2 regions of the Streptomyces sp. NPDC002742 genome follow, and region 1 is predicted to be linked to the other one. Evidence: riboswitches for the same ligand, from Rfam matches in the RefSeq annotation. Region 1 holds a riboswitch; the other holds the start of a gene.
What was found. A riboswitch is a leader RNA that binds a small molecule or an ion and turns the genes downstream of it on or off. The one in region 1 is predicted to bind thiamine pyrophosphate.
Positions count from the first base shown of each region.

Region 2: another riboswitch for thiamine pyrophosphate. It lies ahead of thiO (glycine oxidase ThiO); the one in region 1 lies ahead of ACFYW8_RS27660 (thiamine ABC transporter substrate binding subunit).

Region 1 covers NZ_JBIAQF010000016.1:97,293-102,228, forward strand. The annotation lists gene ACFYW8_RS27650 (carboxymuconolactone decarboxylase family protein) at 1-152, shown strand, start outside; gene rlmN (23S rRNA (adenine(2503)-C(2))-methyltransferase RlmN) at 472-1,578, shown strand; TPP riboswitch at 1,619-1,724, shown strand; gene ACFYW8_RS27660 (thiamine ABC transporter substrate binding subunit) at 1,801-2,898, shown strand; gene ACFYW8_RS27665 (ABC transporter permease) at 2,874-4,613, shown strand; gene ACFYW8_RS27670 (ABC transporter ATP-binding protein) at 4,614-4,936, shown strand, end outside.
Region 2 covers NZ_JBIAQF010000008.1:307,354-312,289, forward strand. The annotation lists gene thiE (thiamine phosphate synthase) at 1-654, opposite strand, end outside; gene ACFYW8_RS17100 (Rv2175c family DNA-binding protein) at 746-1,117, opposite strand; gene ACFYW8_RS17105 (NAD(P)/FAD-dependent oxidoreductase) at 1,182-2,420, opposite strand; gene ACFYW8_RS17110 (hypothetical protein) at 2,453-2,830, opposite strand; TPP riboswitch at 2,883-2,996, shown strand; gene thiO (glycine oxidase ThiO) at 2,994-4,160, shown strand; gene thiS (sulfur carrier protein ThiS) at 4,157-4,357, shown strand; gene ACFYW8_RS17125 (thiazole synthase) at 4,361-4,936, shown strand, end outside.

The sequences.
Region 1 (4,936 bases):
CGGACGAGTGCTGGGCGAACGCCGCCAAGTACTACGACGAGGAGCAACTCGCCGCCCTGGTGTGCTGCATCTCGATCATCAACGCCTTCAACCGCGGAAACGTGATCGTCCAGCAGCCGGCGGGCAGCTACCGTCCCGGCCAGTTCGCCTGACCGAGACCGAGGGTGCTCGGGCCGGGTTCCGGGGCCGGCCGGACTTCGGAACCCGGGTCCCGGGTCTGCCGGGCCGGCCGGGATTGCGGGTCCGCGGGGCCGGCCGGGATTGCCGGGTCCACCGGGCCCCGGGTCCCCGCGGGGCTCGCAGTGGGCCGGCTCGTGGCCGGTAGGCCGTTCGCGGGTGTCCCCCAGGGCGTTCATGGGCGCCCTCGGGCCGTCCCGCGGCGGCCCGAGGACGGACCCGGGGGAGCGACGGCCACCACCCCACCGTTCGGGCCCCAGGTCACACCATTCGATCTGCGACACTGGTACAGCCATGCCTAAGCCCGGAGAACTCACCTTTGTAGCGCCGCGCGGAGCCAAGAAGCCGCCGCGGCACCTTGCCGATCTCACGCCTGCCGAGCGCAAAGAGGCTGTTGCCGCGATCGGTGAGAAGCCGTTTCGTGCCAAGCAGCTCTCGCAGCACTACTTCGCCCGGTACGCGCACGACCCCGCCGAGTGGACGGACATCCCGGCCGCCTCGCGCGGCAAGCTCCAGGAGGCACTGCTTCCCGAGCTGATGACGGTCGTACGGCATCTGTCGACCGACCAGGACACCACCCGCAAGACCCTGTGGCGGCTCTTCGACGGCACGCTCGTCGAGTCCGTGCTGATGCGCTACCCGGACCGGGTGACCATGTGCATCAGCTCGCAGGCGGGCTGCGGGATGAACTGCCCCTTCTGCGCCACCGGACAGGCCGGCCTCGACCGGAACCTGTCGACCGGCGAGATCGTGCACCAGATCGTCGACGGTATGCGGGCGCTCCGCGACGGCGAGATCCCCGGCGGTCCGGCGCGGCTGAGCAACATCGTCTTCATGGGGATGGGCGAGCCGCTCGCCAACTACAAGCGGGTGGTCGGGGCGATCCGGGCCCTCACCGACTCCGAGCCGGACGGGCTCGGGCTCTCGCAGCGCGGTATCACCGTGTCGACGGTCGGGCTGGTCCCCGCCATCAACCGGTTCTCCGACGAGGGCTTCAAGTGCCGGCTCGCGATCTCCCTGCACGCTCCCGACGACGAGCTGCGCGACACCCTCGTACCCGTGAACACGCGGTGGAAGGTGCGCGAGGTGCTGGACGCCGGGTGGGAGTACGCGGCGAAGTCCGGGCGGCGCCTGTCGATCGAGTACGCCCTGATCCGGGACATCAACGACCAGGCGTGGCGTGGTGACCGGCTCGGGCGGATGCTCAAGGGCAAGCCCGTGCATGTCAACCTCATCCCGCTGAACCCGACCCCGGGCTCGAAGTGGACCGCCTCGCGGCCCGAGGACGAGAAGGCCTTCGTCGAGGCCATCGCGGCCCATGGCGTGCCGGTGACCGTCCGGGACACCCGGGGCCAGGAGATCGACGGAGCGTGTGGTCAGCTCGCCGCGACCGAGCGGTAGTCTGAGTCGGGTCAGTACGCCTTCATATTCCGACATCTTCATATTCCGACAGGGGAGCGCCACAGCGCTGAGAGTGCGGGACAGACCGCAGACCCTCTGAACCTTGCCCAGGTCATTCTGGGTAGGAAGTTCGGTCATTACTCAAGCTGTTGCGCCCTGCCCGGGAACCGTCAGAGGTCCCGGGCGGGGCCGCGTCTCTTCCTGGTCACCCAGGAGGAATCAGTGAGCACCACCACCAGCGCCGGCAGGCGGTTCGCGGCCTTGGCCGTCGGGCTCGGTCTCGTCGCGCTGCCCGCGCTGTCCGCGTGCGGCTCGTCCGACACCGCCGGCTCGGGCGACTCGAAGACGATCACGCTCGTCAGCCACGACTCGTGGCTCGTGTCGAAGAGCGTGCTCAAGGACTTCGAGAAGCGGTCCGGCTACAAGGTCCGCGTCCTCATGGACGGCGACGCCGGGCAGGCCGTCAACAAGGCGATCCTGACCAAGGACAACCCGCAGGGCGACGTCTTCTTCGGCGTCGACAACACCCTGCTCTCCCGCGCGCTCGACAACGGGCTGTTCCAGCCGTACGCGGCCAAGGGCGCGGACCTGGTCATGCCCGAGTACCGGACCGACCAGGACAAGCACCGGGTCACCCCCATCGACACGGGCGACATCTGCGTCAACTACGACAAGGCCTACTTCAGCGAGCACAAGCTGGCGCCGCCGCAGTCCTTCGACGACCTGGTCAAGCCCGCGTACAAGAATCTCCTCGTGACCGAGAACGCCGCCACGTCCTCGCCCGGCCTCGGTTTCCTGCTCGGGTCCGCCGCGCACTACGGCGACGACAACTGGCAGGGCTACTGGAAGAAGCTCAAGGCCAACGGGGTGAAGGTCGTGGACGGCTGGGAGCAGGCGTACAACGACGAGTTCTCCGGTTCCGCCGGCGGCAAGAAGGCCAAGGCCGACCGCCCGCTCGTCGTCTCGTACGCCTCGTCGCCACCCGCCGAGGTCATCTACGCCAAGCCGAAGCCCACCACCGCCCCGACCGGGGTCGCGGCCGGCACCTGCTTCCGGCAGGTGGAGTACGCGGGTCTGCTCAGCCACGCCAAGAACGCCAAGGGCGGCAAGGCGTTCCTGGACTTCCTGCTGACCAAGGAGTTCCAGGAGGACATGCCGCTCAACATGTTCGTCTACCCGGTGCGTGAGGGGGCGCGGGTGCCGGCGGAGTTCACCCGGTTCGGTCCGCAGGCCAAGGATCCCGAGATCCTGGCGCCCGCGAAGATCGCCGCCGATCGCGACCAGTGGGTCAAGTCGTGGACCTCGCTCGTACTGAAGTAGCCGACGGCGCGGACGGCGCGGACCGGGCCGACGGGGTCGGCGAGGGCGGCGGGACCGGCGAGGACGGCAAGGCTTCGGGAAAGGCGCGCGGGCAGGGCGTGACGCGGTTCGCGCTGATGGCCCTGCCCGTCGCGTTCTTCGCGGTCTTCTTCGCCTACCCCGTGGCCGCGATCGTCTCGCGCGGGCTCCACGGGGACGGCGGATGGCAGCTCGGCCGGATCTGGGACGTGGCGACCCGGCCGGACATCCGGCACGTGCTGTGGTTCACCACCTGGCAGGCGCTCGCCTCGACGGCGCTCACGCTCCTGGTGGCGCTCCCCGGCGCGTACGTCTTCGCGCGCTTCGATTTCAGGGGCAAGCAGATACTCCGGGCCGTGGTCACGGTGCCCTTCGTGCTGCCGACCGTGGTCGTCGGCACGGCGTTCCTCGCGCTGGTCGGCCGGGGCGGGCTGCTCGACGAGCTGTGGGGCGTACGCCTGGACACCACGGTGTGGGCGATCCTGCTGGCGCATGTCTTCTTCAACTACGCGGTCGTCGTACGGACCGTCGGCGGGCTCTGGTCGCAGCTCGACCCGCGCCAGGAAGAGGCCGCCCGCGTGCTCGGCGCCTCCCGCTTCGCGGCCTGGCGCAGGGTGACGCTGCCGGCGCTCGGGCCGGCCGTGGCCGCCGCCGCACTCATGGTCTTCCTCTTCACCTTCACCTCGTTCGGTGTGGTGCAGATCCTCGGCGGCCCCACCTTCTCGACCCTCGAGGTCGAGATCTACCGGCAGACCTCCGAGATCTTCGATCTCGCGACGGCGGCGGTGCTCACGATCGTCCAGTTCGTGGCGGTGGGGGCGATCCTCGCCGTGCACGCGGCGACCGTACGCCGCCGGGAGACCGCGCTGCGTCTGGTGGCCCCGGAGACGACGGCGCGCAGGCCGCGCGGGGCCGGGCAGTGGGGGCTCCTCGCGGGCGTGCTGGCGAGCATCGCGGTCCTCCTCGTGCTGCCGCTCGCGGTCCTCGTCCAGCGGTCCCTCGGCGCACCGGGATTCAGCTACTACCGGGCGCTGACCCACGACGACGGAGGTGTCTTCCTCGTCGCCCCGATCGAGGCGGTCGGCAACTCGCTGGAGTACGCGCTCGCCGCCACCGCCATCGCCGTACTGATCGGCGGTCTGGCCGCCGCGGCCCTCACCCGGCGCGCCGGCCGTCTCATGCGGGGCTTCGACGCGCTGCTGATGCTGCCGCTCGGCGTCTCGGCGGTGACCGTGGGTTTCGGGTTCCTGATCGCCCTGGACGAGCCGCCGCTGGATCTGCGTGCCAGCTGGATCCTGGTGCCGCTGGCGCAGGCGCTGGTGGGTGTCCCCTTCGTCGTACGGACGATGCTGCCCGTGCTGCGGGCGGTGGACGGGCGGCTGCGGGAGGCCGCTGCCGTGCTCGGGGCGTCGCCGTGGCGGGTGTGGCGCGAGGTCGATCTGCCGATGGTGCGGCGGGCGCTGCTGATCGCGGCCGGGTTCGCCTTCGCCGTCTCCCTCGGGGAGTTCGGGGCGACCGTCTTCGTCGCACGGCCCGACAACCCGACGCTGCCGGTCGCCGTTGCCCGGCTGCTCGGGCGCGCGGGCGATCTCAACTACGGCCAGGCCATGGCCCTTTCGACGATTCTGATGGTGGTGTGCGCGGTGGCGCTCTTGCTGCTGGAGCGGGTACGGACCGACCGGACCGGGGAGTTCTAGATGCTGTTGAGCCTGCGGGGCGCGACCGTACGCTTCGGCGGCCGGGCAGTGCTCGACGCCGTCGACCTCGATGTCGCCGAGCACGAGATCGTGTGCGTGCTCGGGCCGAGCGGCAGCGGCAAGTCCACGCTGCTGCGGGCGGTGGCCGGACTCCAGCCGCTGGACGGGGGCCGTGTGGTGCTGGACGGCCGGGACCAGGCGGCCGTTCCAGCGCACAAGCGGGGCGTCGGCCTGATGTTCCAGGACCATCAGCTCTTCCCGCAGCGGGACGTGGGCGGCAACGTGGCCTTCGGGCTGCGGATGCACGGCACGTCGAGGAGCGG
Region 2 (4,936 bases), on a different contig from region 1:
CCCGCGCAGCCGCTTCGCGAACTCCGCCGCCGCCGCGCCCGGGTCGTCCGCCTCGGTGATCGCCCGTACGACGACGACGCGGCGGGCGCCCGCTTCGAGCACCTCGTCGAGCCGGCCGAGGTCGATGCCGCCGATCGCGAACCAGGGGCGGTCCGTGCCGAGCGCGGCCGTGGCGCGGACCAGGTCCAGACCGGGTGCGTGCCGGCCGGGCTTGGTGGGGGTGGGCCAGCATGGGCCGGTGCAGAAGTAGTCCACGCCCTCCTGGACCGCGGCGGCCGCGGCCTCGTTCGCGGCGTGCGTGGAACGGCCGATGAGCACCTCGTCACCGAGGATCGCGCGGGCCGCGGGAACCGGGAGGTCCCCCTGGCCCAGGTGCAGTACGTCGGCGCGGACGGCGTGCGCCACGTCCGCCCGGTCGTTGACCGCGAGGAGCTTGCCGTGCCGGGCGCAGGCGTCCGCGAAGACCCGGAGGTGTTCCAGTTCCTCCCCCGCCTCCATGCCCTTGTCGCGCAGCTGCACGATGTCGACGCCGCCCGCCAGGACCGCGTCGAGGAACCCGGCGAGGTCGCCCTGCCGCCTGCGGGCGTCCGTGCACAGGTAGACGCGGGCGTCGGCGAGCCGGCCCTGTCTGGTCGTGGCGGCGTTCTCGGGCATTCGTGGATCCCCCGTTGGTCGGTGCGCGGGGAGTGCGGCGGCCGGGATGGTCCCGCCGCCGCGCTCCCCGTGCCGGACGGTCGCGTTCAGGTCAGACGGCGAGCGCCTGGGCGCGGCGCTTCACCTCCGTGCCGCGATTCTCGCTCAGAGCCTGCGCGGGGGTGCCGGGCAGGCTCGGGTCGGGGGTGAAGAGCCACTCGAGGGCCTCTTCGTCGGAGAAGCCGTCGTCCCTCAGGAGCGTCAGGGTGCCGGCCAGGCCCTTGACGACCTTCTGCTCGTCCGCGTCGATGAAGTCGGCGGGGACGTGCAGCGCGCGGTTCTCACCACGGCGTACGGCGATCAGCTGGCCGTCCTTGACCAGCTGCCGGACGCGCGTCACCTCGATGCCGAACTGTTCGGCAATATCGGGGAGGGTGAGCCAGGCGGGGACGAGAGCATCGATCTTTGCGTCAATCTCGGTCACGGGACAAGCCTGCCATCCCGGACCGACAGTCGGAAGCCAAGGGCGTCCGACCTGGGGTGACGGATCAGGCCGTGGCGCCCTTCAGCGGCCTCGACGGGTCCGCGAGCAGCTCCGGATCCATGAGGGCGCCCGCCTCGATGAGCCGGCGGCCCTGGGCGAGATCCCTCGGGCGGCCCACCGCCAGGAGGGCGACCAGACGGGTCTCGCGGAGCCAGCACACCGACCAGGAGGCACCCGAGGGGTCGCCGCGCCACGCCAGGGTGTCGTCGGGCGCGTGGTGGCCGACGTACTGCACGAAGCGGCCGAACTGCTCGGACCAGAAGTACGGCACGGGGTCGTAGGCGGCGGGCGCCTCTCCGACGATGTTCAGGGCGACCGTGCGGGGGCCCTGGAGGGCGTTGTCCCAGTGGTGGACGAGGAGCCGGTCCTCGTAGCGTCCCGACGGGAAGGAGGCGCAGTCGCCGACCGCGTAGACGTCCGGCAGGGAGGTGCGCAGGTGGTCGTCGGCGACGATCTCGCGGTGGGCGCCGAGTTCGATGCCGGAGCCGGCGATCCAGGCGGTCGCGGGCCGCGCCCCGATCCCGACCACGACGGCGCCCGCGGGCACCCGGGAGCCGTCGTCCAGGATCACCGCGCCCGGCTCGATGCGCTGCACGCGCGCGTGGGTGCGCAGCGTGGCCCCGCTGTCCGCGTACCAGGCGGCCATCGGGGCGGCCACCTCGGCGGGCAGGGCGCCGGCGAGCGGCCGGTCGGCGGCCTCGACGACGGTGACCGCGCAGCCCGCCTCGCGGGCGGCCGTGGCGAACTCGGCGCCGATCCAGCCCGCGCCGACCACCACGATGTCGTGCTGCCGGGTGAGAACGGGACGCAGCCGGTCGGCGTCGTCCAGGGTGCGCAGCAGATGCACTCCGGGCACGCCTTCGGCGCCGGGCAGCTGGATCGGTTCGGCGCCGGTGGCGACGACCAGGACGTCGTACGGGACGGGCCCCGCGGCCGTGTCCAGTTCGTGGTCGCCGGGGCGCACGCCGAGCGCCTCGCGGCCGAGCCACAGGTCGATGTCCAGTGCCTCGAAGTCGATGTCGAAGGCGGAGCCCTCGGCCTTGCCCAGCAGGACGGCCTTGGACAGCGGCGGCCGGTCGTACGGCTGATGCGGCTCAGCGCCGATCAGCGTGACGGTGCCCCTGAAACCCTGCTCGCGCAGGGCGACCGCGGTCTGCACCCCGGCCATGCCCGCGCCCACCACGACGACCCGCCGTGCCGTGGGCCCCTGCGACTGAGACCGTGCCTGCGTCTGCTCACTCACCTGATCACCATAGACACCTGACCGTTCGTCAGTCAGCGGACGTGCTCGGTGACCTGTTCCACACGGCTCGTCTCGCGCAGCTCTTCCACCACGCTCGTCCCCGCGCCCTTCCGCGACTCCCACGTCCAGGTCTCCTCCAGCCGCACGCGTCCGTCGGGCAGTTCCACGACGAGGGACACGCAGTGGCCCGAGGCGGTGGTCCCGTCGCGCTTGAGCTGTACGTACCGGAAGTCGAGGCGGTCGCCCTCACGGGTGCCCACGAGGTGCCCGCGGACGATGTCGCCGCCCGCGTAGTCGGCCCAGACCGTGCCGTCCCGCTCGTGGTAGGCGAACCGGGTGCGGGTGCCGACCTGGCCCGGCGCCTGGTCGGCGACGGGGGCGAGGACGAGGCCGTCGAGCGGTCGTGCCATGGGCGGAGGCTCCCTTACTGAGACGGAGCGGGGCGGGCTAGGGTGGCCAACGTAAAGCACTCGCGGGAGCCCGGACGCACCGGGCTGAGAGGGAGGCTGGGGCGGCCTCCGACCGTACGAACCTGATCCGGGTCATGCCGGCGAAGGGAGGGGCTGGACGCCCATGTCGCCCACGCGTTCGTCAGACGTCCTCGTCATCGGGGGCGGAATCATCGGTCTGGTGACGGCCTGGCGGGCCGCGCAACGCGGGTTCACCACCGCGCTCGTGGACCCGGAGCCGGGGGGCGGGGCCGCCCAGGTCGCGGCCGGAATGCTCGCCGCCGTCACGGAACTGCACTTCGGCGAGGAGACCCTGCTGGGTCTCAACCTCGCCTCCGCGCGCCGCTATCCGGACTTCGCCGCCGAACTGACCGAGGCGACCGGCCAGGATCTCGGATACCGCCGGTGCGGCACGCTGGCCGTCGCGCTGGACGCCGACGACCGCGCCCACCTGCGGGAACTGCACGCTCTGCAGGTCCGGTCGGGGCTGGAGTCGGAGTGGCTGAGCGGTCGTGAGTGCCGCCGCCTGGAGCCGATGCTCGCACCGGGCGTGCGCGGGGGTCTTCGGGTCGACGGTGACCACCAGATCGACCCGCGGCGCCTCGCGGCAGCCCTGGTCACGGCGTGCGAGCGGGCCGGAGTGGTCCTGCACCGGACCTGGGCGGAGCGCCTGGCGCTCGCGGGGGACCGGGCCGCGGGAGTGGTCACCACGGACGGCACCGAACTCACCGCGGGCCAGGTGGTGCTCGCCGGCGGCAGCCTCAGCGGGCGGCTGGCGGGCGTCCCCGACGACGCCCGGCCGCCGGTGCGCCCGGTCAAGGGGCAGGTGCTGCGATTGACCGTGCCCCAGCGGTACGCGCCCTTCCTCAACCGCACCGTGCGGGCCGTGGTGCGCGGCAGTCACGTCTACCTCGTGCCGCGCCGGAACGGCGAGCTCGTGGTCGGCGCGACCAGCGAGGAGCTGGGCTGGGACACCACCGTGACGGCGGGCGGCGTCTACGAGCTGCTGCGCGACGCCCACGAGCTGGTCCCCGGGATCACCGAGCTGCCGCTCACCGAGACCCGTGCCGGGCTGCGCCCCGGCTCCCCCGACAACGCGCCGCTGCTCGGTCCGACGGCACTGGACGGACTGCTGCTGGCCACCGGGCACTTCCGCAACGGCGTGCTCCTGACACCCGTCACCGGCGACGCGATGGCCCATGCCCTCGCCACCGGCGAACTCCCCGCCGAAGCCCGCCCCTTCACGCCCCTGCGCTTCGGCGCCACCGCCCTCACGGAGCAGCCCGCATGAACATCGTCGTCAACGGGGAGCGGCAGCGGATCGCCGCGGGAACCGCTCTCGACGCGCTCGTCGCGACGCTCACCCCGGCACCGGCCGGAGTGGCCGCCGCCCTGAACGAAACCGTCGTCCCGCGCGCGCAGTGGTCGTCCACCTCCCTCACCGAGGGCGACCGCGTGGAAGTCCTCACCGCCGTCCAAGGAGGCTGACCCATGGCCGACGATCCCTTCGTCCTCGGTGGTACGGCCTACGCTTCCCGGCTGATCATGGGGACGGGCGGTGCGCCCAGCCTCGACGTGCTGGAGCGCTCCCTGGTGGCGTCCGGCACGGAGCTGACGACGGTCGCGATGCGGCGCGTGGACGCGTCCGTGCACGGCTCGGTCCTGTCGGTGCTCGACCGGCTGGGCATCCGCGTCCTGCCGAACACGGCCGGCTGCTACACCGCCGGTGAGGCCGTGCTGACCGCCCGGCTGGCGCGCGAGGCGCTGGGCACCGACCTGGTCAAACTGGAGGTCATCGCCGACGAGCGCACCCTCCTGCCCGACCCGATCGAACTGCTCGACGCGGCGGAGACGCTGGTCGACGACGGCTTCACCGTGCTGCCGTACACGAACGACGACCCGGTGCTGGCGCGCAAGCTGGAGGATGTCGGCTGCGCGGCGATCATGCCGCTCGGCTCACCCATCGGGTCCGGGCTCGGGATCCGCAACCCGCACAACTTCCAGCTGATCGTCGAGCACGCGCGCGTGCCGGTGATCCTGGACGCGGGGGCGGGTACGGCGTCGGAC